Regions from separate parts of the Shinella sp. GW835-FHT14H05 genome, predicted to be linked through region 3. Evidence: predicted binding sites of a transcription regulator. Region 3 holds the regulator's gene; each other region holds the start of a gene.
The links. The regulator PhoB, encoded in region 3, activates phosphate uptake and scavenging genes when phosphate is short. The targets are predictions, from matches to a motif close to TGTCATNNANCTGTCAT.
Positions count from the first base shown of each region.

Region 1: a site for PhoB is predicted at 3,647-3,663, ahead of AC1Q6Z_RS24170 (ceramide glucosyltransferase). Genes of this name have one in related genera too.
Region 2: a site for PhoB is predicted at 1,682-1,698, ahead of AC1Q6Z_RS20485 (RNA degradosome polyphosphate kinase). Genes of this name have one in related genera too.

Region 1 is NZ_JBXAFY010000009.1:136,258-144,022, forward strand. Features, by position in the region: gene AC1Q6Z_RS24155 (SDR family NAD(P)-dependent oxidoreductase) at 1-418, shown strand, start outside; gene AC1Q6Z_RS24160 (MFS transporter) at 480-1,703, opposite strand; gene AC1Q6Z_RS24165 (TetR/AcrR family transcriptional regulator) at 1,822-2,412, shown strand; gene AC1Q6Z_RS24170 (ceramide glucosyltransferase) at 2,417-3,562, opposite strand; gene AC1Q6Z_RS24175 (cysteine hydrolase family protein) at 3,758-4,303, opposite strand; gene AC1Q6Z_RS24180 (GlxA family transcriptional regulator) at 4,404-5,363, shown strand; gene AC1Q6Z_RS24185 (NAD(P)/FAD-dependent oxidoreductase) at 5,443-6,774, opposite strand; gene AC1Q6Z_RS24190 (VOC family protein) at 6,832-7,725, shown strand; gene kdsA (3-deoxy-8-phosphooctulonate synthase) at 7,727-7,765, shown strand, end outside.
Region 2 is NZ_JBXAFY010000007.1:13,827-21,591, reverse strand. Features, by position in the region: gene AC1Q6Z_RS20495 (AI-2E family transporter) at 1-951, shown strand, start outside; gene hdaA (DnaA regulatory inactivator HdaA) at 966-1,661, shown strand; gene AC1Q6Z_RS20485 (RNA degradosome polyphosphate kinase) at 1,877-4,039, shown strand; gene ppx (exopolyphosphatase) at 4,051-5,571, shown strand; gene AC1Q6Z_RS20475 (DUF922 domain-containing Zn-dependent protease) at 5,580-6,164, shown strand; gene AC1Q6Z_RS20470 (calcium-binding protein) at 6,242-7,066, shown strand; gene AC1Q6Z_RS20465 (esterase-like activity of phytase family protein) at 7,281-7,765, opposite strand, start outside.
Region 3 is NZ_JBXAFY010000004.1:76,976-84,740, forward strand. Features, by position in the region: gene AC1Q6Z_RS14930 (Hsp33 family molecular chaperone) at 1-438, opposite strand, end outside; gene argF (ornithine carbamoyltransferase) at 635-1,546, opposite strand; gene AC1Q6Z_RS14940 (aspartate aminotransferase family protein) at 1,624-2,814, opposite strand; gene AC1Q6Z_RS14945 (GcrA family cell cycle regulator) at 3,239-3,778, shown strand; gene phoB (phosphate regulon transcriptional regulator PhoB) at 3,913-4,596, opposite strand; gene phoU (phosphate signaling complex protein PhoU) at 4,611-5,339, opposite strand; gene pstB (phosphate ABC transporter ATP-binding protein PstB) at 5,391-6,206, opposite strand; gene pstA (phosphate ABC transporter permease PstA) at 6,220-7,548, opposite strand; gene pstC (phosphate ABC transporter permease subunit PstC) at 7,545-7,765, opposite strand, start outside.

The DNA of each region.
Region 1 (7,765 bases), on a different contig from region 3:
GGTCGACGTGCATTTCAAGGGCGTGTTCTTCCTGACGCAGGCGCTGTTGCCGCTGATTGCCGATGGCGGGCGCATCGTCAATCTGTCGACGGGTCTCACCCGCGTCTCCTATCCCGGCTTCTCGGCCTATGCCGCGGCCAAGGGGGCGGTGGAAATCCTCAGCGTCTATCTCGCGAAGGAGCTTGGCAGCCGTGGCATTGCGGTGAACACGGTGGCGCCGGGCGCCATCGAGACCGATTTCCTGGGCGGTGCGGTGCGCGACATGCCGGATCTCAACACGGTGTTCGCCGACATGACCGCGCTGGGCCGGGTCGGGGTGCCGGACGATATCGGCCCGATGATCGCGAGCCTTCTGTCGGAGGACAACCGCTGGATCACCGGCCAGCGCATCGAGGTGTCCGGCGGCCAGGTGATCTGACGCCATCGTCAAAACTGAAAAGCCCGGCGCAGGCCGGGCTTTTTGTGTTCAGGGGCGAGGGCTACTCGGCGGCCTGCACCAGCGGGCAGACGCTGTCGTCGCAATCCTCTCCGGCGAGCGTGCGCTGGCCGAGGCTGATGGTCAGCAGGGCGCCGATGCCGGCGGCGACGGAGACCCAGAAGCCGTTCTGTGCACCGAAATTATCGACCGCCCAGCCCGCGACGAAGGCGCCGAGTGCCATGCCGATGCCGATGCCGGTGGTGACCCAGGTGACGCCTTCCGTCAGCATGGCGCCAGGCACGCGGCGCTCGACCAGGCCGAAGGCGGTGATGAAGGTCGGCGAGATGGCGATGCCGCTGACGAAGACCGCGACGGCCAGCAGCGGCACCGAGCCGGCAAAGGGCAGCGGCAGGGCGGTCAGCGCCAGCACGGCGACGGCGATCAACAACTGCTTTTGCAGCGCCATCTTCGGGTTCAGCGCGCCGAGGACGAGGCCGACGACGAAGGAGCCGATGGCATAGACGCCGATGACGAGGCTTGCGGCATTCGGCTGGCCGAGTTCCTTGGTGATGGCGACCGCGCTCACTTCAGCCGTGGCGAAGGTGGAGCCGACGAAGATCAGCGCCAGCGTGATGATCTGCACCGGGCGCAGGCGGATCGCCGATTTCTGCGGCTTACTGCCGGCGACATAGTGTATGCGCGGTTCCGTGCCGCGTTGCAGCAGGAAGAAGAAGCTACCGACGGCGAGAAAGGCGGTGCTGATCAGCATGCCGGCTTCCGGAAACAGCGCGACGGCAAGGCCGACCGACAGCGAGGCGCCGGCGATGTAGACCAGCTCGTCCGCGGCCGATTCGAAGGCGAAGGCGGTGTTGAGCTCGGGCCGATCGCGAAAAATCTCGCTCCAGCGGGCGCGCAGCATGGCAGGGATGCTCGGCATGGCGGCGGCGAGGAAGGCGCTGGCGAAGAGCGTCCAGACCGGCCAGCCCTGGTTGGTGCCGGCAATCAGCAGCAGGAAGGCGACGACCGAGACGATGGTTGCCGGGGTGAGCACCGCCGCCTGGCCGTAGCGGTCGACGAGGCGGGAGACCTGCGGCGAGATGAGGGCGTTGGTCAGCGCGAAGGTGGCGGAGACGGCGCCGGCGAGCCAATATTCGCCGCGCGTCTGCGACAGCATGGCGACGATGCCGATCGGCGCCATGGCGATGGGAAGGCGTGCGAGGAAACCGGCGGCGGAGAAGCCCACGGTTCCTGGGACGCTGAAAATCTCTTTATACGGGTTGGCCATGGCCTGCTCCTCGCAAATGAATGGTCAGCCACTTACATACGTGGCGTATGTCGAAGAGATAGTTGCATACGCAGCGTATGTCAAATAAAATACGCGGCGTATGTAAAAAGGAGCTGCCATGCGCAAGCCGCGCGAGGAAATGATCGCCGAAACGAGAGCCAAGCTGATTGCCGCGGGGCGGTTTGCCTTTGGCACCGTCGGCTATGCGGAGGCGTCGATGGATGATTTCACCGCGGAGGCGGGGCTGACGCGCGGCGCGCTCTATCATCATTTCGGCGACAAGAAGGGGCTGCTCCAGGCGGTCATCCAGCAGATCGACGCGGAGATGACGGCGCGGCTGCACACGATTTCGGCCGGGGCACCGAGCCGATGGGACGGGTTCGTCGAGGAATGCGTCGCCTATATCGAGATGGCGCTGGAGCCGGAAATCCAGCGCATCATGTTTCGCGACGGGCCGGCGGTGCTCGGCGACGTCTCGCAATGGCCGACCAGCAATGGCTGCATTGCGGCGCTGAGCCACAGCATCGAGCAGTTGAAGGGCGACGGCGTGATGGCCGATATCGACACGGAAACGGCCGCCCGCCTGATCAACGGGGCGAGCAGCCATGCGGCACTGTGGATCGCCAAGTCCGAGACGCCGGAAGAGACGTCGAAGCGGGCGGTCCGCGGGTTCCGGACCTTGCTGGACGGTCTGCGGGTGAAAGGCTGACGGGTTACGAGCCCGCCGGCGCTTCCTTCAATTCGCAGGCGGTCGTGCCGATCGTCATCGTGTTGCCGCGCCAGTCGATATTGCCGCCGACCCAGCTTCGCAGCCAGACGGCCGGCATCATGCAATCGCGCACGATCATCGCCGGCACCGACCAGACGGAAAGCCGCCAGCCCTTGGCCAAGGCAAGGGCGACTTCCGGCAGGTAGATGGCGGCCAGCACCAGGAGGGCGGCGGGCGCGAGCGTTGCGTCGCCGATCAATGCCGCGACCAGCGCCAGCAGCAGCGGCGGCAGGGCGCCCAGAAGAATTTCCGGGGTGAAGAAGCCAGGGAAGGTGACGCGGCGCAGGCGCGACCAGCGGCATTGGCGCGACCAGATCTCCTGCCCGGTGCGCCGCCCAAGCGGCTGCTCGAAGGGCGAGGAGACGAGGTGCACTTTCAGGCCGAGACGGCTCACGAGCTTCGTCGAGGCGGCATCCTCGGCGATCTCGGCGTTCAGCGCATGGATGCCGCCGTTTGCGTCCAGCATCGGCTTGTACCAGAGCATGCTCTTGCCCTGCGCGAAGCCGAGGCCGATCGCCTCACCGGCATATTGCCAGCGCGCCTGCTGGGTGTTGAGAAACATGCATTCCACCTCCGCCCAGAACCCGTCCGGGCGCGAGCCGAGCGGCGTCGAGCAGACAAGGCCCGAATCGATCCGCCAGCCGCCCATCAGATGCTGGATATAGTCCGGCGGCATCAGCACGTTCGAATCGGCGAGCACCACCCAGTCGTGGCGCGCCGCCTGCCAGCCCTTGACGCAATTGTTGAGCTTCGGATTGGCGCTGATGCGGTCGTCGCCGATCAGGATGCGGGCAGCGACATGCGGATGCGCCGCCGCCGTCTTCTCGATTTCCGGGATGATCGGATCACCGGCATGCGCCACGCAGAACAGCAGTTCATAGTCCGGCCAGGTCAGGCGGAAGGCGCGGGCGAGCGTCTCGGCGGAAAAGTTCTCGATGCCGCGCACGGGAACGACGATCGATACCGGCGGCTTTTCCTCGATTTCCGGCGGAGCGGCATCGACGGCTTTCAGCCGCCTTCCGGCGATAAGGATGCTTGCGGCATTGGTGGCGACGAGAGCGCCCGAGGCAAGGGCGAAGGCCTGAGCCATGTCCATTCACGCGTACTCCGAAGGGCGCCGGGCCATGCTGGCGGCTGCCGGGTTCATTCACGCGGGAAGAAACACCATTGTCACATGACACGGGAATGACGGGCCGCCCTGGAGCGGCCTGAAGCGCGTCGGCGGACAGGCGGCAGCCACCCCCGCCGAGGGCGGAGGTGACGGTTTTCGTCCGGTTTTCCAGGCCTATGCGAGGAAATCTGCGGTCGTCGTGACCTTGCCGTAGCCGAATTCCAGCGCCGACATGATCGTGGCATGGACCTGGGCGGCCGGCACGACCGAATCACCAAAGGCCTTGTCGCGCGTGGCGCAGGCATCGTGCACGACGGTGAGGCCGTAGCCGAGATCGGCCGCCGCGCGCGCCGTCGCATCGATGCAGACGTCGCTCATCGCGCCGACGACCACCACCTCCTCGATGCCGTCCGCCTGCAAGGCCTGCTGCAGCGTCGTTTCGCGAAACGAGTTCGGATAGTTCTTGACGATGACGGTATCGCCATCCTGCGGCCTGATGGCCGGGATCGGATTGATGCCATCCGTGCCGGGGGCGAAGAGCGGCGAATCGGCGTCCTTGGCGATGTGGTGGACATGCACGATCCGGTCGCCCTTGCCGCGGGCCGCCTCGACGACGCGGGCCGCATTGGCGGCGGCGGCGTCGATGCCGGTCAGCGCGAAATTGCCGGTGGCGAGATAGTCCTTCTGGAGGTCGACGATGATGACGGCGCGTTTGCTCATGGGGTGTCCTTTCCCTGCTGCTTGATGTCATGGACATTGTGCCTCTGCCCTGCCATGTCTCGCCATTGGCGATACCGACATAATACAGGGTGAAAGTGACATGGCAGACGCGGCCGAGATCGGACTGGTGCTTTATCCCGGTGTGCAGATGGCCGCCGTGCTCGGCATGACCGATCTGTTCAATTCGGCGACGGAACTGGCGGGCGAGAAGGGCCGGGCGGGGCCGACGCTGGTGGTCAGCCATTGGCGGCTGGAGGACGGCGCGCCGGTGCGCATCGACGCCAGCGGCGCCATCGACGGGGCGTCGCGGCCCTGCGTGCTCGTGCTGCCGCCCGCACTTGGCGATCCGATCCGGCGGGAGGATGCAGCACCTTTCGCCGCCTGGCTGCGTGAATGCCACGCCTCCGGCATCCAGTTCGCCTCGATCTGCGCCGGCGCCTTCCTGCTCGGCGAGACCGGGCTTCTGGCCGGCCGCACGATCACCACCAACTGGGTGATCGCGGAGACGTTCGAGATGCGCTTTCCGGATGTCCACGTCGATACGGACCGCCTGCTCAACGACGACGGCGATATTTTCACGGCGGGCGGCGTCATGGCCTGGGTGGATCTGGGGCTGAAACTGATCGACCGTTTTCTCGGGCCGACGATCATGCTGGAGATCGCCCGGCAATTCGTCATCGACCCGCCGGGCCGCGAGCAACGCTACTACAGCACCTTCTCGCCGCGCCTGCTGCATGGCGACGCGGCAATCCTGAAGGTGCAGCACTGGTTGCAGGCGAGCGAGGCGAAGGAGATCGGCCTCGATGGGCTTGCCGCGCAGGCTGGGCTGGAGGCGCGCACGTTCCTGCGGCGTTTTCGCAAGGCGACGGGGCTGACGACGACCGATTATTGCCAGCGGCTGCGCGTGGCAAAGGCGCAGGAGATGCTGCAATTCACCACGCGTTCTGTCGAGAGCGTCGCCGTCGATGTCGGCTATGTCGATCCCGGCGCGTTCCGGAAGGTTTTCGCCCGCATCGTCGGGCTGACGCCCGGGGAATATCGCAAGCGCTTCCGCTCCTGACGATCAGTCCGGCCGCGGCCGGTTGCGCACCCAACCATTCGACGGAAGGGGAATATCGCGCCGGTGATCCTGCCGATCGTCAGGAATCGGCGTTGCGGATGGCGAAAAGGTCGGCATCCGCATCACCGTGGCCGGCAATTTCCGACGACACGATCTCGGCGGCGATCTGGCTGAAGGTGATGCCGTTGCCGCCGAACCCCATGACCGCAAAGACATTGTCCATGCCGGGGACGCGGCCGATGAGCGGCAGGCCGGTGCGGGTGGTGCCGAAGGGTGCGGCCCAGGAATAGTCGGGCTCCGGCAGCGAAAAGCCCAGCAGGGCTTCGGCCTTCTTGCGGATGATCTTGGCCTTGTTCTTCAGCTTCTGCGGCGAGGCGAAGGCCTCTTCGTCCTCCTCGTCCTCGCCGCCGGCGATCAGCCGGCCGTCGCGGGAGCGGCGAAGATAGAGATAGGGATCGGCGCCCTCCCAGACGATGCATTCCTTCAGCCAGTCGGGCAGGTCGATGGCCGGCGGGGTGGCGATCGCCCAGGTGGAGATGATGGCGTGGTCCTTGTGCGCGACGGCTTCCAGGAATTCATAACCGGAGCAGAAGACGGCATGGCCGGCGGAGACAATCTTGCCGTCGGCGGTGGCGAGGAAGACGCCTTGGGTTGTCGAGCGCACGTCGGTGATTTCCAGCGGGCTGACCACCTCGACGCCGCGCGACACGGCGGCGCGCAGGATGCCGGCGGCCATCTGGGCCGGGTTGGCGGAGGCGGAAATATCGCTGAGAATCGCGCCGGTGCGGTCTATGGCGAAGCCGTCCCGAAGTGCCGCGGTGTCGAGGAAATCCGCCTTGATGCCGGCGGCGTGCCGGGCGTCGAGCTCCGTGCGCAGGGCGCGGCTGCCATATTCGTCGCCAGCCAGAAACAGCGTCTTCTTGCGCTCGAAGCCGCAGGAAAAGTCGAGGTCCGCGACGATGCGCGTCAGTTGCTCGACGGCGCGTCCCGAGCGTTGCCAGGCGCGGCGCGCCTTCTCCTCGCCGATCATGCCGGTGAGCACATGCAGGGGAATGTCGATTTCGTGCTGGATCATCGCGGTGCTAGCGAGCGTGCTGCCATGCACCGGGCGGCGGCGGTCGACGACGAGCACGGAGCGGCGCCCGTCCGCCAGCGCATGCGCCATCAGCGCGCCGGAAATGCCGGCGCCGACGATGATGACGTCATAGGTGTCACGGGCGGGCTTCTTGCGGGTGCGGAGCGTAATGCGCGGCGAACCGGCCCAGACAGGGCGTGACTCGTGGAGATCGCGCTGCCGAGTAATCTCGTTGTTCTTGAGAATGGGAGTGCTCCGGTCAAGAGGGGTCTTCCGGAATGGCCGGGCGACGGAAAAGTTCCAGCGGCCCGCCGCGCGCGGCGCTGGTGCTTGCATTGCGGGCGGAAAGCAGGCAAAGCACGAGGCGCCTGAAACACGACCGGATTTTTACCCATGACCGTGAGTTCGAGAACGCCCCGCCCGATCGATCATCTGGTGCTGCCGGTGTCCGACCTCGGAATTGCCCGTGAACGCCTGACGGCGCTCGGCTTCACCGTCGCCAAGGATGCCCGCCACCCGTTCGGCACGGAAAACTGTTGCGTTTTCCTCGCCGACGGCAGCTATCTGGAGCCGCTCGGCATCGCCAATCGCGAGGAATGCGAAGAGGCCGCGCGCGGCGGCAATGTCTTCGTCGCGCGCGACCAGGCCTTTCGTTTCCGCCGCGGTATCGAAGGTTTTTCCGCCATCGCCATGGCCAGCGGCGATGCCTGGGAAGACGACCAGCGCTACACGTCGTCCGGCATTTCCGGCGGCGAGGTTCTGGAGTTTTCCCGCGATATGCTGCTGCCCGACGGCACGTCGGCGACCGGCAGCTTCCGCCTGGCCTTTGCTGCCGACCTGCGCAGCCCAGATTTCTTCTTCTTCGCCTCGCAGCGCATCCTGCCGCTGCCCTCCGACCGCAAGGCGCTGGAAAGCCATGAAAACGGCGTGATCGCCCTGTCTGAAGTCGTGCTCTCGGAGCAGAACCCGACCGATTTCCAGTATCTCGTGCAGGAAGCGGCCGACGAACGCGAGGTCGAGGCCCTGTCCTTCGGCATGTCCGTCGATACGCCGCGCGGCCGCATCACGGTGCTGAACGATGCGGGGCTCGAAGGGTTTTACGGTCTCTCGCCGCTTGCCGGCACGGATCGCGGACTCAAGGGACGCGCGGTCGTGTTCACTGTCGAGAATCTATCGGAATGTCACCGCCTGCTGACGGAGCGCGGTGTCACCTTCCATCAACGGGACAACCGCCTTCTGGCGCCACCGGCACCGGGGCAGGGCGTCCTTTTTGTCTTCGGAGAATGAGATGAAAGCCAATACCACAGTCGTCGTCGGCGAAGGCGCC
Region 2 (7,765 bases), on a different contig from region 3:
CTCATCGTCTTCGTCATCCTGCTTGCGCTCTCGCTGATGATCATCATTCCGCTGCTCGCCACCCAGGCCGCGGATTTCTTTGAAAAACTGCCGGGTTACATCACCAGCCTGCAAGCCCAGATCGCCGGCTTCAACCCGGACCTGCTGCCCTCCTGGATCAGCAGCCAGATGGACACGATCAAGGCGAATTTCTCCGCCATCCTCGCGGAAGGCGCGGGCCTGCTCGGCACGGTCATGAAGCAGGTGTGGAATTCGGGCATGGCGCTCGTCAACATCGCCTCGCTCTTCGTTATCACGCCGGTCGTCGCCTTCTACCTGCTGCTCGACTGGGACCGCATGATCGCCAAGGTGGACAGCTGGGTGCCGCGCGACCATGTCGCCAATGTCCGCCGGCTCGCCTCGGAAATGAACGCCTCCGTCGCCGGCTTCGTGCGCGGTCAGGGCTCCATCTGCATCATCCTCGGCCTGTTCTACGGCATCGGCCTGTCCTTTGCGGGGCTCAATTTCGGCCTGCTGATCGGCCTCTTCGCCGGCCTCATCAGCTTCGTGCCCTATGTGGGCTCGCTGGTCGGCCTCACCCTGTCGGTGGGCGTGGCGCTGGTGCAGTTCTGGCCGGATTACTGGATGGTCATCCTCGTCGCCGGCATCTTCTTCGTCGGCCAGTTCATCGAGGGCAATATTTTGCAGCCGAAGCTCGTCGGTTCGCGCGTCGGCCTGCATCCGGTCTGGCTGATGTTCGCGCTGGTCGCCTTCGGCGCGCTGTTCGGCTTCGTCGGGCTGATGATCGCCGTGCCGGCCGCCGCCGCCGTCGGCGTGCTTGTCCGCTTCGGCCTGGAGCGCTACCTTGACAGCGACCTCTATCATGGCACGAGCAAGCCGGTTCTCCTGGAAGAGAACATGCCGGACGATGGCGCGCCTTCCGCCGGAAAGCGCGTCAGAACAAAGAGTTAGTACCGAGTAGACCAATGACATCGCGCAAGACCGCCGAACAGTTGCCGCTGGCCTTCAGGCACGACCCCGCGACGGGCCGCGACGACCTGCTGGTTGCCGAGCCCGTCAACGCCGCCGTCGCGATGATCGACGCCTGGCCGCAATGGCCCGCACCCGTGGTCATCATCGCCGGGCCGGTCGGCTCGGGAAAATCCCACCTTGCCGCCATCTGGCGCGAGAAGGCCGGCGCCGTTGCCGTCGAGGCGAAGGCCGGCACGGGCGCCGAGGAGGCGGCTGAGCACGGCCCCGTACTCATCGAGGATGCCGACCGCAACGGCTTCGACGAGCGCACGCTCTTCCACATCATCAACAATGTGCGCCAGCACGGCCACACGCTGCTCATCACCAGCCGGCTCTGGCCGATGTCCTGGGCGGTCGACCTGCCGGACCTGCGCTCGCGCCTCAAGGCCGCGACAGTGGTGGAGATCGGCGAGCCGGATGACGAACTGCTGTCACAGGTCATCGTTAAGCTGTTCGCCGATCGTCAGCTCTTCGTCGACGAGAAACTGGTGGCCTATATGGTAGCGCGCATGGAGCGCTCGCTGGAGGCGGCACAGACGCTCGTGGAACGCCTCGATCGCCTGGCGCTCGCCCGCGGCAGCCGCATCACGCGCGCGCTTGCGCAGGAGGTTCTGGGCGAAATGGTGGGCGGGGAGGAAACTTCCGGCTAGTTTTCGCGGCAAGGATTGACTGTCACAGTTCTGTCGTCAAACTGCGCTAAGCGCTTCGCGTTAAAGTGAAAATTGTTCTTCCGTTCGAGACCGCGCCGAACATGCGGCCGGTCTGACGGCAAAGGGGGCGGGACATTCCAATGGATACTGCGAACACGGACCTCTCCCAGGAAAAGACGGGCCTCTCCCAGGAAAAGCCTGTCGAGCACGCGGCGCTGCCGGAAGGCGCGACCATTGACGTCACGGCCCTGATGGCGAGCCCCGAGCGCTTCATCAACCGCGAATTCTCCTGGCTCCAGTTCAACCGCCGCGTCCTCGAAGAAACGCTGAACACCGCCCATCCGCTCTTGGAGCGCGTGCGCTTCCTGTCGATCTCGGCCGGCAACCTCGACGAATTCTTCATGGTGCGCGTCGCCGGCCTCGAAGGCCAGGTGCGCCAGGGCGTCGGCGTTCGCAGCCCCGATGGAAAAACCTCGGCCGAGCAGCTCGACGACATCCTGAAGGAGATCGACAATCTCCAGATGGAGCAGCAGGCCTCGCTCGCCGTGCTCCAGCAGTATCTCGCCAAGGAAGACATCCTGATCGTCCGCCCGACGGCGCTTTCCAGCGACGACAAGATCTGGCTGCAGCAGGAATTCACCCAGTCGATCTTCCCGGTGCTGACGCCGCTGTCGATCGACCCGGCGCATCCGTTCCCGTTCATCCCGAACCTCGGCTTCTCGATCGGCCTCCAGCTCGACAGCACGACGGGCAAGGAGCCGATGACGGCGCTCTTGCGCTTGCCTGTGGCGCTCGACCGCTTCGTCCGCCTGCCGGATTCCAAGGGCGCGATCCGCTACATCACGCTGGAAGACGCCGTCGGCCTCTTCATCGGAAAACTCTTCCCCGGTTATATCGTGCGCGGCTCCGGCACGTTCCGCATCATTCGAGACAGCGATATCGAAGTGGAGGAAGAGGCCGAAGATCTCGTGCGCTTCTTCGAGACCGCGCTGAAGCGCCGCCGCCGCGGCTCGGTGATCCGCATCGAGACCGATTCGGAAATGCCGGAATCGCTGCGCCGCTTCGTCGTCGGCGAACTCGGCGTGCCGGACAACCGCGTCGCCATCCTGCCGGGCCTGCTCGCCCTCAACACGCTGTCGGAAATTGCCAAGGCGCCGCGCGACGACCTGAGGTTCGAGCCCTATAACGCCCGATTTCCCGAACGCGTCCGAGAGCATGCCGGAGACTGTTTCGCCGCCATCCGCGAAAAGGACATGGTCGTCCACCACCCCTACGAAAGCTTCGACGTGGTGGTCCAGTTCCTTCTCCAGGCTGCGCGCGATCCTGACGTTCTGGCGATAAAGCAGACGCTCTACCGCACCTCCAACGACAGCCCGATCGTGCGCGCACTGATCGACGCAGCCGAGGCCGGCAAGTCGGTGACGGCGCTGGTGGAACTCAAGGCCCGCTTCGACGAAGAGGCCAACATCCGCTGGGCGCGCGACCTGGAGCGCGCCGGCGTGCAGGTCGTCTTCGGCTTCATCGAATTGAAGACCCACGCCAAGATGTCGATGGTGGTGCGCCGCGAGGAGGGCAGGCTTCGCACCTATTGCCACCTCGGCACCGGCAACTACCACCCGATCACCGCGAAGATCTACACGGACCTGTCCTTCTTCACCTGCAACCCGACGATCGCCAGCGACATGGCGAACATCTTCAACTTCATCACCGGCTACGGCGAACCGGAAGCCGGCATGAAGCTCGCCTTCTCGCCCTATACGATGCGCCCGCGAATCATCCGCCACATCGAGGAGGAGATCGCGCATGCCCGGAACGGCGCGCCGGCGGCGATCTGGATGAAGATGAATTCGCTGGTCGATCCCGACATCATCGACGCGCTCTATCGCGCGAGCCAGGCGGGCGTGGAAGTCGACCTCGTGGTGCGCGGCATCTGCTGCCTGCGCCCGCAGGTCCCGGGCCTTTCGGACAATATCCACGTCAAATCCATCGTCGGCCGCTTCCTCGAACACTCCCGCATCTTCTGCTTCGGCAACGGCCACGGGCTTCCCTCCGATAAAGCGCTGGTCTATATAGGCTCCGCGGACATGATGCCGCGAAACCTGGACCGGCGGGTCGAGACACTTGTGCCTCTGATCAACCGGACGGTGCATGAGCAGGTCATTTCGCAGATCATGTTGGGCAATCTCATCGATAACCAGCAGAGCTACGAAATCCTTCCGGATGGAACGTCCCGGCGCATGGAAGTGCAGCCCGGAGCCGAGCCGTTCAATGCTCAGCACTACTTCATGACCAATCCCAGCCTCTCCGGCCGGGGTGAAGCCCTGAAGTCCTCCGCACCGAAGGCGATCGCGGGCTGGCAAGGCCGCCGGAAGAAATAAAACGGATATACATGGTCGAATCTGAAGCGCAGGGGCGGTTGCCTGGAATTGCCCCGGTGTCAGTCGTGGATATCGGTTCCAACTCGATTCGCCTCGTCATCTACGAGGGCATGAGCCGTTCGCCGGCCATGCTGTTCAACGAGAAGGTCATGTGCGGCCTCGGCAAGGGGCTCGCCAAGACCGGCCGCATGGACCAGGCGAGCGTCGAGCGGGCGCTCGCAGCCCTCCACCGTTTCAAGGCGCTGTCCGCGCAGGCCCGCGCCTCCACCATGTTCGCGCTGGCGACGGCTGCCGCGCGCGAGGCGGAAAACGGCCCCGATTTCATCCACCAGGCGGAAATGATCCTCGGCCAGAAGGTCCGCGTTCTGACCGGCGAGGAGGAAGCCTATTTCTCCGCGCTCGGCATCGTCAGCGGCTTCCATGATCCCGATGGCATCGTCGGCGACCTCGGCGGCGGCTCGCTGGAACTGGTCGACGTGGTCGGCGGCACGATCGGCAAGGGCATCACGCTGCCGCTCGGCGGCATCCGCCTGTCGGAAGCCTCCGGCGGTTCGCCCGCCCAGGCCCGTATCGTCGCCCGCAAATATCTGCGCACCGCCAACCTCCTGAAGAACGGCACGGGCCGCGCCTTCTATGCCGTCGGCGGCACCTGGCGCTCCATCGGCGCCCTGCACATGGAAATGCAGAACTATCCGCTGCACATGATCCAGGGCTACGAGCTCAGCTTCACCGACGCGATGGATTTCCTGACCGACATCGTCACGGCGAAGGACCAGAAGGACCCGGCCTATTCCGCAATCTCCAAGGGCCGCCGCAACCTGCTGCCCTTCGGCGCTGTCGCCATGCAGGAGACGATCGCCATTATGAAGCCGTCGCGGGTGTTCTTCTCCGCCCAGGGCGTGCGCGAAGGCTACCTCTATTCGCTTTTGGCCGACCGGGAAAAGGCGCGCGACCCGCTGCTGGCGGCCGCAAGCGAACTCGCCATCCTGCGCGCCCGCTCGCCCGAGCACGCCCGCGAGCTTGCCGAATGGACGGGCCGTATGATGCCGCTCTTCGGCATCACCGAGACCGAGGAAGAGCGCCGCTACCGCGAGGCCGCCTGCCTGCTCGCCGATATCAGCTGGCGCGCGCATCCCGATTACCGCGGCCTCCAGGCGCTGAACCTGATTGCCCACGGCACCTTCATCGGCATCACCCATCCCGGCCGCGCCTTCATCGCGCTCACCAACTACTACCGTTTCGAAGGCCTCAACGACGATGCGGTGAGCAGCTCGCTCGCCAGCATCGCGACCCCGCGCCTGCGGGAACTCGCGAAACTCGTCGGCGCCCTGCTGCGCGTCGTCTATCCGTTCTCGGCCTCCATGCCCGGCGTCGTGCCGCATCTCGCCTTCCGCAAGTCGACGCTGCCGGACACCGACCTCGAACTGGCCGTGCCGCAGGACTATGCCGAGCTTGCCGGCGAACGCCTCGACGGCCGCCTCCAGCAGCTCGCCCGCCTGACCGGCAAAAAACTCGCCTTCCGGTTCCTGTGAGGCGGGCGATGAAAGCCGCATTGCTCCTTGCCGGCCTGCTTTTTGCGGGCAATGCCGCGGCGCAGGACTGGCAGGCGGTGGAGCGCGTCGAGCCCTACACCGTGCAGGGATCGACCGGCCTCGAAATCTACCAGTCGATCGGCGCGCGCGGGCCGAAACTCGGGCTTGGCCGCGTCATCGCTCATACGGGTTTCAAGCTCACCTGGACGCGCAAATACGAGCGCCAGGGCGATGCCTGCGTCATCACCGTCAACAAGCCGAAACTCATCATCACCTACACGCTGCCCAAGCTGAAATCGAAGCTCTCCGAGCCGCTGAAAGGCCGCTGGGACACCTTCATCACCGGCGTCACCGCGCATGAAAAGGTGCACGGCGACTTCATCAAGGAAATGGTGCGGCAGATCGAGACGGTGAGTGTCGGCCTGACGGTCGAAAACGACCCGAACTGCAAGCAGATTCGCAGCCAGCTCCAGACGAAGCTCGGCGAACTCTCGAACGCCCAGCGCGCCCGCAGCCGCGATTTCGACCAGGTCGAGCTCACCGACGGCGGCAACGTGCACCAGCTCATCCTGCAACTGGTCGATCCACGCTGAACGTTCCCTCTGCGGGGATGTATTTGCCGCGCAATCTCAGGTAGTGTCTCCGCGCATTATTGGGGAGACAGTTCGACATGGCGACTTTCAAGACGCAACCCGTTGGCGGGGGTGGCGTGGACCTCTCGGCAATCGACATTGCCGCACTCGGCGACTATTCATTCTGGCGCGCCGACAGGTCCTCCGTCCGGCTCTACAATGACGACGGCAACTATACGAGCTTCTCCGGCAGCGGCATTCGATACGACGCGCCGGGCGGCGCCTTGCAGGACGTCACGGCGGGCACCGTCACGAAGATCGACATCGCGATCAACGGCGTCAAGCTGCTCGCCGCAAGCGGGCTGAAACTCTCGGCCGAAAAGATCTTCGACCTTTATATCAACGGGGATTCCAAGGGTGCGCTCGCCTATTTCCTCGCCGGCAACGACAAGATTTCCGGCACGAAATATGCAGATGTCCTGATGGGCGGGAAGGGCAACGACGTGCTGTCCGGCGGCGGCGGAAAGGATATTCTCAAGGGCGACGCGGGCAACGACAAGCTCTATGGCGGGGCGGGCGGCGACCGGCTCACCGGCGGAAGCGGGGCGGATACGTTCATCTTCAAGTCGATCAAGGATTCGACGGTCGCGGCAAGCGGCCGCGACACGATCCTCGATTTCAGCCGGTCGCAGAAGGACAAGATCGACCTCACGGCCATCGACGCCAGCACGAAGGCCGGCGGGGACCAGGCCTTCAAGTTCATCGGCACGGACGCCTTCCACAACAAGGTCGGCGAACTGCGCTTCGAAAAGAAGGGTGGCGACACGCTCATCCACGGCGACGTGAACGGCGACGGCAAGGCCGATTTCTCGATCCTCGTCGATGCGAGCATCAGCTTCAAGGCGGGCGATTTCATCCTCTGAAACTGCCGGACAAACAAAAGGGGCGGCACGAGGCCGCCCCTGGCTTTGAAAAACCTCACCCCACCCCCGACGTCATCCTCGGCCTTGAGCCGAGGATCCACTGGGGTGCCCGGAGCATGGATGGTCGGGTCAGGCCCGACCATGACGGAGGAGAGGTTGGCCACCTATTCGGGCCGCCTGGAGGGGCGGCTTGTGCCGCCCCTTTTGCAGTTGATCATTCGGCTTTCAGCAGGTCGCCCGCTTCGATCAGCACGAACTCGTTGTCATCGGCCTTGTCCAGCGCGCGGCCGGCGGAGAAGGGGAGGTTGTTGTCGTTGCCGACGATGATGTGGGTCTCGTCGACGCGGTCGACATTCTCGATCGTCACGAACGGCATGTCGTAAAAGCCTTCGCCGCCACCCTGGCGCTTCTTGTTGTCCGGGTCGGCGATCTTCAGGAGATCGATATAGCCGATCTTGCGCACCGCCTTGCCGACATTCTCGTCGGTCATGGCGATCTTGTAGATGCGCTTGACCTTGGAAGCGACGGCGAAGCAGTCCGGCTTCGGGTCCTTGGGGTCGGCGCAGGCCTTGTCGGCGGTGCCGACGCCATTGTCGCGCTCGATCACCAGCGCGGTCGTGCCGTCCAGCATGTTGAAGTCGCCGATCGCCTCGCCGCCTTCGGCCAGCGGATAGAGCCAGCTGCGGCCGGTCCATGCCT
Region 3 (7,765 bases):
GCCCTGGTAGCGCTGGGTATGGGCGCCCTGGTCGATGGTGAAGGCGAGGATGCCCTTGCCGAGCAGTTCATGCGGCTCGGTCCTGCCTTCGGCAATCGCGGCGTCGAGTGCCGCCTGGTCGAAGCGGGCATAGGCGCGCACATTCTCCGGCGCGGAGAAATCAGCGACCAGCAGGTCGACGGGGCCGTCGCCCTTGGTCTGGACGATCAACTTGCCCTCGAACTTCAGCGAGGTGCCGAGCAGCACGGTGAGCGCAATCGCCTCGGCAAGCAGCCGCGCGACGGGGGCCGGATAGTTGTGACGGCCCAGAATGCCGTCGAGCATGGGGCCGAGCTGGACCGCGCGGCCGCGCACATCGAGGCCCTCCACCTGGAACGGCACGACATGATCGTCGCCGGCATAACCGGGCTCTCCGAGTTTCAGGGCATTCTCAGCCATCATCATCCTGCTCCTTGCACGCCGGGAAGCCGCCGGGCCAGAGGCCCCGCTTCGGTCAGACCGGCGTTCTACCGTGATTTCGCGCTCCTGCCGCCCGATAATTCCATAGAGAGCGGGCATGCGCCAGAGAGAGCGCCTTCCAGCGCTCCGTGATGGCCCCTAGATCGTGCCGCGCACGGCGTTTTTCAAGATGGCGTCAGACGGCGCCAAGGCACCAGGCAAGGATCGATTTCTGCGCATGAAGGCGGTTTTCCGCCTCGTCGAAGACCACCGACTGCGGGCCGTCGATCACCTCGTCGGTGACCTCCTCGCCGCGATGCGCCGGCAGGCAGTGCATGAAGAGGGCGTTCTCGTTCGCCCGCGCCATCAGCTGCTTGTTCACCTGGTAGGGCTGGAAGATGTTGTGGCCGCGGGCGCGGTGTTCCTGGTTCATCGAGACCCAGGTGTCGGTAACGATGAGGTCGACGCCCTCGACGATGGCGTCCGGATCGTGGCCGAGCAGGATGTTGCCGCCATTGTCGCGCGCCCAGTTCAGGATCTTGTCGTCCGGTTCGGAGCCCATCGGCACGGCCATCTTCATCGTGTAGCCGAAGCGGGCCGAACCTTCGACGAAGGAATGCAGCACATTGTTGCCGTCGCCCGTCCAGGCGAAGGTCTTGCCCTTCGTCGAGCCGCGATGCTCCTCGAAGGTCATGATGTCGGCCATGATCTGGCAGGGATGCGTCAGGTCCGTCAGCGCATTGATGACCGGCACGGTGGCGTGTTCGGCAAGCTCCAGCAGGCGGGCATGGTCGGTCGTGCGGATCATGATGGCATCGACATAGCGCGAGAGCACCTTGGCGGTATCGCCGATCGTCTCGGCGCGGCCGAGCTGCATTTCCGTACCCGACAGGAACAGCGTCTCGCCGCCGAGCTGGCGCATGCCGACGTCGAAGGAGACGCGGGTTCGGGTGGAGGGCTTCTCGAAGATCATGGCGAGCATCTTGCCGGCGAGCGGCTTTGCCTCCGTGCCGGCCTTGCTGGCGGCCTTGCGCGTGTGCGCATCGTCCATGATGACGCGGAGATCGCTTTCCGAAACGGCGGAAAGGTCGAGAAAATGCTTGGCCATGATGTGTCCTGTCTGTCCGGTCCTTTGATGCTGCCGCGACCTTTGCGCGTCACGAGTGACGCGCGTCGCGGCAGTGCTCAGGCAGCCTTGGCGGCGCTGAGCTTTTCGGCAGCCCGCTCGATGCGCGCAAGCCCCTCGCGCGCCTCCTCGGCGGTCACCGTCAGCGGCGGCAGCAGCCGCAGCACGTTATCGCCCGCCGGCACGGCGAGCAGCTTTTCCGCACGCACGGCCTTGAGCAGTTCGGCGGTCGGAATCCTCGCCTTGATACCGAGCATCAGGCCCTCGCCGCGGATATCCTCGATGATCTCGGGGAAGCGATCCTTCAGCGCCGCGAGGCCCTGGCGGAAAACGAGCGCCACGTCGCGCACATGGTCGAGGAAGCCCTCTTCCAGCACGACATCGAGCACCGCGTTGCCGACCGCCATGGCGAGCGGATTGCCGCCATAGGTGGAGCCATGCGTGCCGGCGACCATGCCGGCGGCCGCTTCGTTCGTGGCAAGGCAGGCGCCGAGCGGGAAACCGCCGCCGATGCCCTTGGCGACCGCCATGATATCCGGCGTGACCCCCGACCATTCATGGGCGAACAGACGCCCGGTGCGGCCGACGCCGGACTGAACCTCGTCGAGCACCAGCAGCAGGCCGTATTCGTCGCAGAGCTGGCGCAGCTCCTGCATGAATTCCTTCGGCACCGGGCGGATGCCGCCCTCGCCCTGCACCGGCTCGATCAGGATCGCCGCCGTCTCCTCCGTGATCGCATCCTTGACGGCGGTGATGTCGCCGAAGGGAACCTGGAGGAAGCCGGGGGCCTTGGGGCCGAAGCCTTCGAGGTACTTTTCCTGGCCGCCGGCGGCGATCGTCGCGAGCGTGCGGCCGTGGAAGGCGCCTTCGAAGGTGATGATGTGGAACTTGCCGGGATGGCCCTTGGCGAAATGATAGCGGCGCGCCGTCTTGATCGCGCATTCCAGCGCTTCCGCGCCGGAATTGGTGAAGAACACCTTGTCGGCGAAGGTCGCTTCCGTCAGGCGCCGACCGAGGCTTTCCTGGCCCGGAACCTCATAGAGGTTCGACAGGTGCCAGACCTTGTCGGCCTGGTCCTTCAGAGCGGCGACGAGATGCGGATGCGCGTGGCCCAGCGAATTGACGGCGACGCCGGCGGCGAAGTCGAGATATCGCTCGCCATCCTCGGCGATCAGCCAGACGCCCTCCCCGCGCGTGAACCGGAGCGGTGCACGCATATAGGTTTCATAGAGCGGCGCGGCATCGGCCATGGCGCGGATCCTCCGAAAAAGAGATGCGGAAAAACGTGAACGCGGCTTGACTTTTCCAGGCTCCAGAAAAATCAAAAGCCGCCTTTCGGCGGCATGCGGCACTATCGGCATTTCAGGCCGGGATGTCAACAAATCGCACCCCGAAATAGTGCTGAACCTCCCGCAAGGTAAGGATTCACGCCACGCGCGGAAGGTGTCGCTATCGAGTCACACCCAGCCAGCAAGTTGGGGAAAACTCGGAAATCGATTCGCCCGGATTCCTGCGACTCTTGTCACAGAGTCCCCCAAACTCTAGGTTAAAGACCAATTACTAGACTGCATGCGGCGGAACTAGTCACCAAAAGAGTTAGGGCGTTCAAATTCCGGACCCGTCCGGAACGCGATGAGGGATTCCCGCATTGCGAGCGTCGAGCGGAGACGAGAGATGAACTGGACAGACGAGCGGGTCGAGAAACTCAAGAAGCTCTGGAGCGAGGGCCTGAGCGCGAGCCAGATCGCGGCACAGCTCGGCGGCGTCAGCCGCAACGCGGTCATCGGCAAGGTGCACCGGCTGAACCTTCCGGGCCGCGCCAAGGCCGGCGGCACGCAGAGCGCGTCGCGTCCCAAGCGCCCGGTGCCGGCAGCCCCGCGCCCCGCGACAACCTTCCAGGCCCGCGCCGTGACCGCCCGCTCCGTCGTGCGCCCGGCCGGCAACACCATTACCAAGGAAGAGGTCGAGACGGATTTCGAGACGCAGCGCGAGCAGCTTCCGGTTCCGTCCAACGGCAACAGCGTGGTCGTGCCCATGTCGCGCCGGCTCGAGCTGACGCAGCTCACCGAGCGCACCTGCAAATGGCCGATCGGCGACCCGCTGAACGACGACTTCCACTTCTGCGGCAACGAGTCCCCGGACAACTCGCCCTACTGCACCTACCACCAGCGCCTCGCCTACCAGCCCTCGGCCGAGCGCCGCCGGATGCGGTGATCTTTTCCACGACAGCACATGCGATGCGGACCCGAAAGGGTCCGTTTTCGTTTGTGGTGCAGGGCCGGACCACACTCCGAAACGCAAACAGGCCCCGAAGGGCCCATTTTCGTCCTTGGGAGGAAAGGGGTCGCTTAGGCTTCCAGCGAATAGCCTGCGCCGCGGACCGTGCGGATGACGTCCTGCATGTTTGCGAAGTTGAGCGCCTTGCGCAGGCGGCCGACATGCACGTCGACCGTGCGTTCGTCGACATAGATGTCGTGGCCCCAGACGCCATCGAGAAGCTGCGAGCGCGAGAAGACGCGGCCAGGCGAGGTCATCAGGAATTCCAGCAGTCGGAATTCCGTCGGGCCGAGGCGGACTTCGCGGGTGCGGCGATGCACCCGATGCGTCTCGCGGTCGAGCTCGATATCGCCGCAGCGCAGCACCGTCGAGACGACTTCCGGCCGGGCCCGGCGCAGCATGGCGCGCACGCGGGCGACGAGCTCAGGCGTCGAGAACGGCTTGACGACATAGTCGTCGGCGCCGGTGGCGAGCCCGCGCACGCGCTCGCTTTCCTCACCGCGTGCCGTCAGCATGATGATCGGCAGGCGTTCGGTCTCCGGCCGCTGGCGCAGCCGCCGGCACAGTTCGATGCCCGAAACGCCCGGCAGCATCCAGTCGAGGATGAGGAGGTCCGGCATGCGCTCCTGCAAGCGCACTTCGGCCTCGTCACCGGAGAGGATCGTATCGACCTCGAAACCTTCGGCTTCGAGGTTGTAGCGCAGGAGGACGCTTAGCGCCTCCTCGTCTTCCACGACGGCGATTCTGGGCACCATGGAGGCAAAACTCCTTACTCGGAGGCTTCAGTGACGTCGGCAGTGACCACTGACGTCGAGGTGTCGTCCTTCGGGCGTTCGCCTTCGGGCTGCGAGCCGGTCGCCATGTAGTAGATGGTTTCCGCGATGTTTGTCGCATGGTCGCCGATGCGCTCGATGTTCTTGGCGCAGAACAGGAGGTGGGTGCAGGGCGTGATGTTGCGCGGATCTTCCATCATGTAGGTGAGGAGTTCGCGGAACAGCGAGGTGTAGATCGCGTCGATCTCGTCGTCGCGCTCGCGGATCGCCTTGGCCTTCTCCACCGAGCGGGTGGCGTAGACGTCGAGCACTTCCTTGAGCTGGATCAGCGTCAGTTCGGCGAGGTGCTCCAGGCCGCGGGTGAGCTTGCGGGGCATGCCCGAGCTCTGCACGGCGATGACGCGCTTGGCGGTGTTCTTGCCGAGGTCGCCGACGCGCTCCAGTTCGGCCGCGATGCGGATCGCGCCCATGATTTCGCGCAGGTCCGCAGCCACCGGCTGGCGCTTGGCGATCGTGACGATCGCCTTCTCGTTGATCTGGCGCTCGGCGGTGTCGAGGATGACGTCTTCCGAGATCACCTTCTGCGCCAGCGCACCATCGGTGGTGACGAGCGCACGGACGGAATCCGCCACCATCTGCTCGGCCGTGCCACCCATTTCGGAGATGCGGCGGGAGAGGTACTTCAGTTCTTCGTCATAAATCGAGACAATATGGGTCGATGACATGGTTGTGTCCTTAATGCGCTCGGATTTTCAGGGGGTTCGGCGACGATGGCGTCAGCCGAAGCGGCCCATGATGTAGTCCTGCGTGCGCTGGTCATCCGGGTTGGTGAACATCTTGTCGGTGTCGTTCTCCTCGACGAGGTTGCCGAGGTGGAACATGGCGGTGCGCTGCGAAACGCGGGCCGCCTGCTGCATCGAGTGCGTCACGATGACGATCGTGAAGTTGGCGCGCAGCTCGTGGATCAGTTCCTCGACCTTTGCGGTCGCGATCGGGTCGAGCGCCGAGCAGGGTTCGTCCATCAGGATGACTTCCGGGCTGACGGCGACGGCGCGTGCGATGCACAGGCGCTGCTGCTGACCGCCGGAGAGGCCGGTGCCGCCTTCCAGCAGACGGTCCTTCACCTCGTTCCACAGGCCGGCCTTCTGCAGGCTCGACTCGACGATGGCGTCCATGTCGGCCTTCGCCTTGGCGAGGCCGTGGATGCGCGGGCCGTAGGCAACGTTCTCGTAGATCGACTTCGGGAACGGGTTCGGCTTCTGGAACACCATGCCGACGCGGGCGCGCAGTTCGACGACGTCGATGTTCGGATCGTAGATATCGTCCGTGTCGAGCGTGATGCGGCCGGTGACGCGGCAGCCTTCGATCGTGTCGTTCATGCGGTTCAGCGTGCGCAGGAACGTCGACTTGCCGCAGCCCGACGGGCCGATGAGGGCCGTCACGGTGTTCTGGCGGACGTTGAGGTTCACGTCATAGAGGGCACGCTTGTCGCCGTAGTAGACCGAAACGTCCTTGCCGATCATCTTGTAGGAAATGTCGTTCATTTTCTTGTCCAGCGCTTTCTCGACTGCTGCTTCTGACATCATGTTCATCTGTTTGGTCCTTCTACCAACGCCGCTCGAAGCGGCGGCGCAACAGGATGGCGCCAACATTCATGAGGATGAGGAAGACGAGGAGGAGGATGATAGCACCCGATGTGCGCTCCACGAAGGCGCGCTCCGCCTCATTCGCCCACATGTAGATCTGCACCGGCAGCGCCGTTGCGGGTTCGAGCGGCGTCGACGGAATATCGGCGACGAAGGCAACCATGCCGATGAGCAGCAGCGGCGCGGTTTCGCCGAGCGCGTGGGCGAGACCGATGATGGTGCCCGTCAGGATGCCCGGCATGGCGAGCGGCAGGACGTGGTGGAACACGGTCTGCATCTTCGAGGCGCCGAGGCCGAGCGCTGCCGAGCGGATGGACGGCGGCACGGCCTTCAGCGCCGAACGGGTCGCGATGATGATCGTCGGCAGTGTCATGAGGGTCAGCACCAGGCCACCGACGAGGGAGGCCGAGCGCGGGAAGCCCGCAAAGTTGACGAAGACGGCGAGACCGAGCAGACCGTAGACGATCGACGGCACCGCGGCGAGGTTGTTGATGTTGACCTCGATGAGGTCGGTGAAGCGGTTCTTCGGTGCGAACTCTTCGAGATAGATCGAGGCCGCGACGCCGATGGGCAGCGCAAGCACAAGCACGATCAGCATCATGTAGAGCGAGCCGACGGCAGCGACGGCCACGCCGGCGGCTTCCGGACGGCTCGATGCGCCGTTCAGGAAGATGCCGGTGTTGAAGTGCTTGGAAAGCGCGCCGCTTTCGGCAAGCTGGTTCATCCAGCCGATCTGCTTGTCGGAGATCTTGCGGTTGTTCTCGGGGACGGCCAGATCGATCTGGCCCTTGAAGGCGGAATCGAGGTCGCCGTGCGCAAGGAAGGTCACGGTCTGTGTGGTGCCGATGATCGACGGATTGGCGGTCACGAGATCGCGCAGCTGGGTGCGGACGCTGTCCGAGATCATTCCGTTGACCGCGCGAAGGCCCGCACGATCGTCTTCGCCGACGCCAAGCACCTTGGCGAGCGCATTGCGGGCGACGACCGGATAGTTGGCCGATACCAGCTTCTGCGGGTTGGTGGCCCGCTCGTTGTCCTTGTCGATGATCTGCTCGGAGAACTCGACCGGAATGGTGATCATCGACTGCTGGAATGCGGTGTAGCCCTTGGAGACGACCGAAAACAGCAGCAGGAACAGGAAGATCAGACCGAAGGCAATCGCAGCCATGCCGTAGAGGCGAAAGCGACGTTCGGCGGCATAGCGGCCGCGCAGGCCGATATCGCGGCGTTCGGGCTTGGAGGCAGCACCTAGGGCGGCCGTAGTAGGGCTCGTGGAGACCTGGCTCATTCGTACTGCTCCCGGTATTTGCGCACGATGTAAAGGGCGTAGATGTTGAGGCAAAGCGTGATGAAGAACAGCGTGATGCCCAGCGCGAATGCCACCAGCGTCTGAGGCGAGGTGAATTCAAGGTCGCCCGTCAGCTGGCTGACGATCTTGACGGTCACGGTCGTCATCGGCTCGAAGGGGTTGAGCTGGATGCGGGCGGCAACGCCGGCGGCCAGGA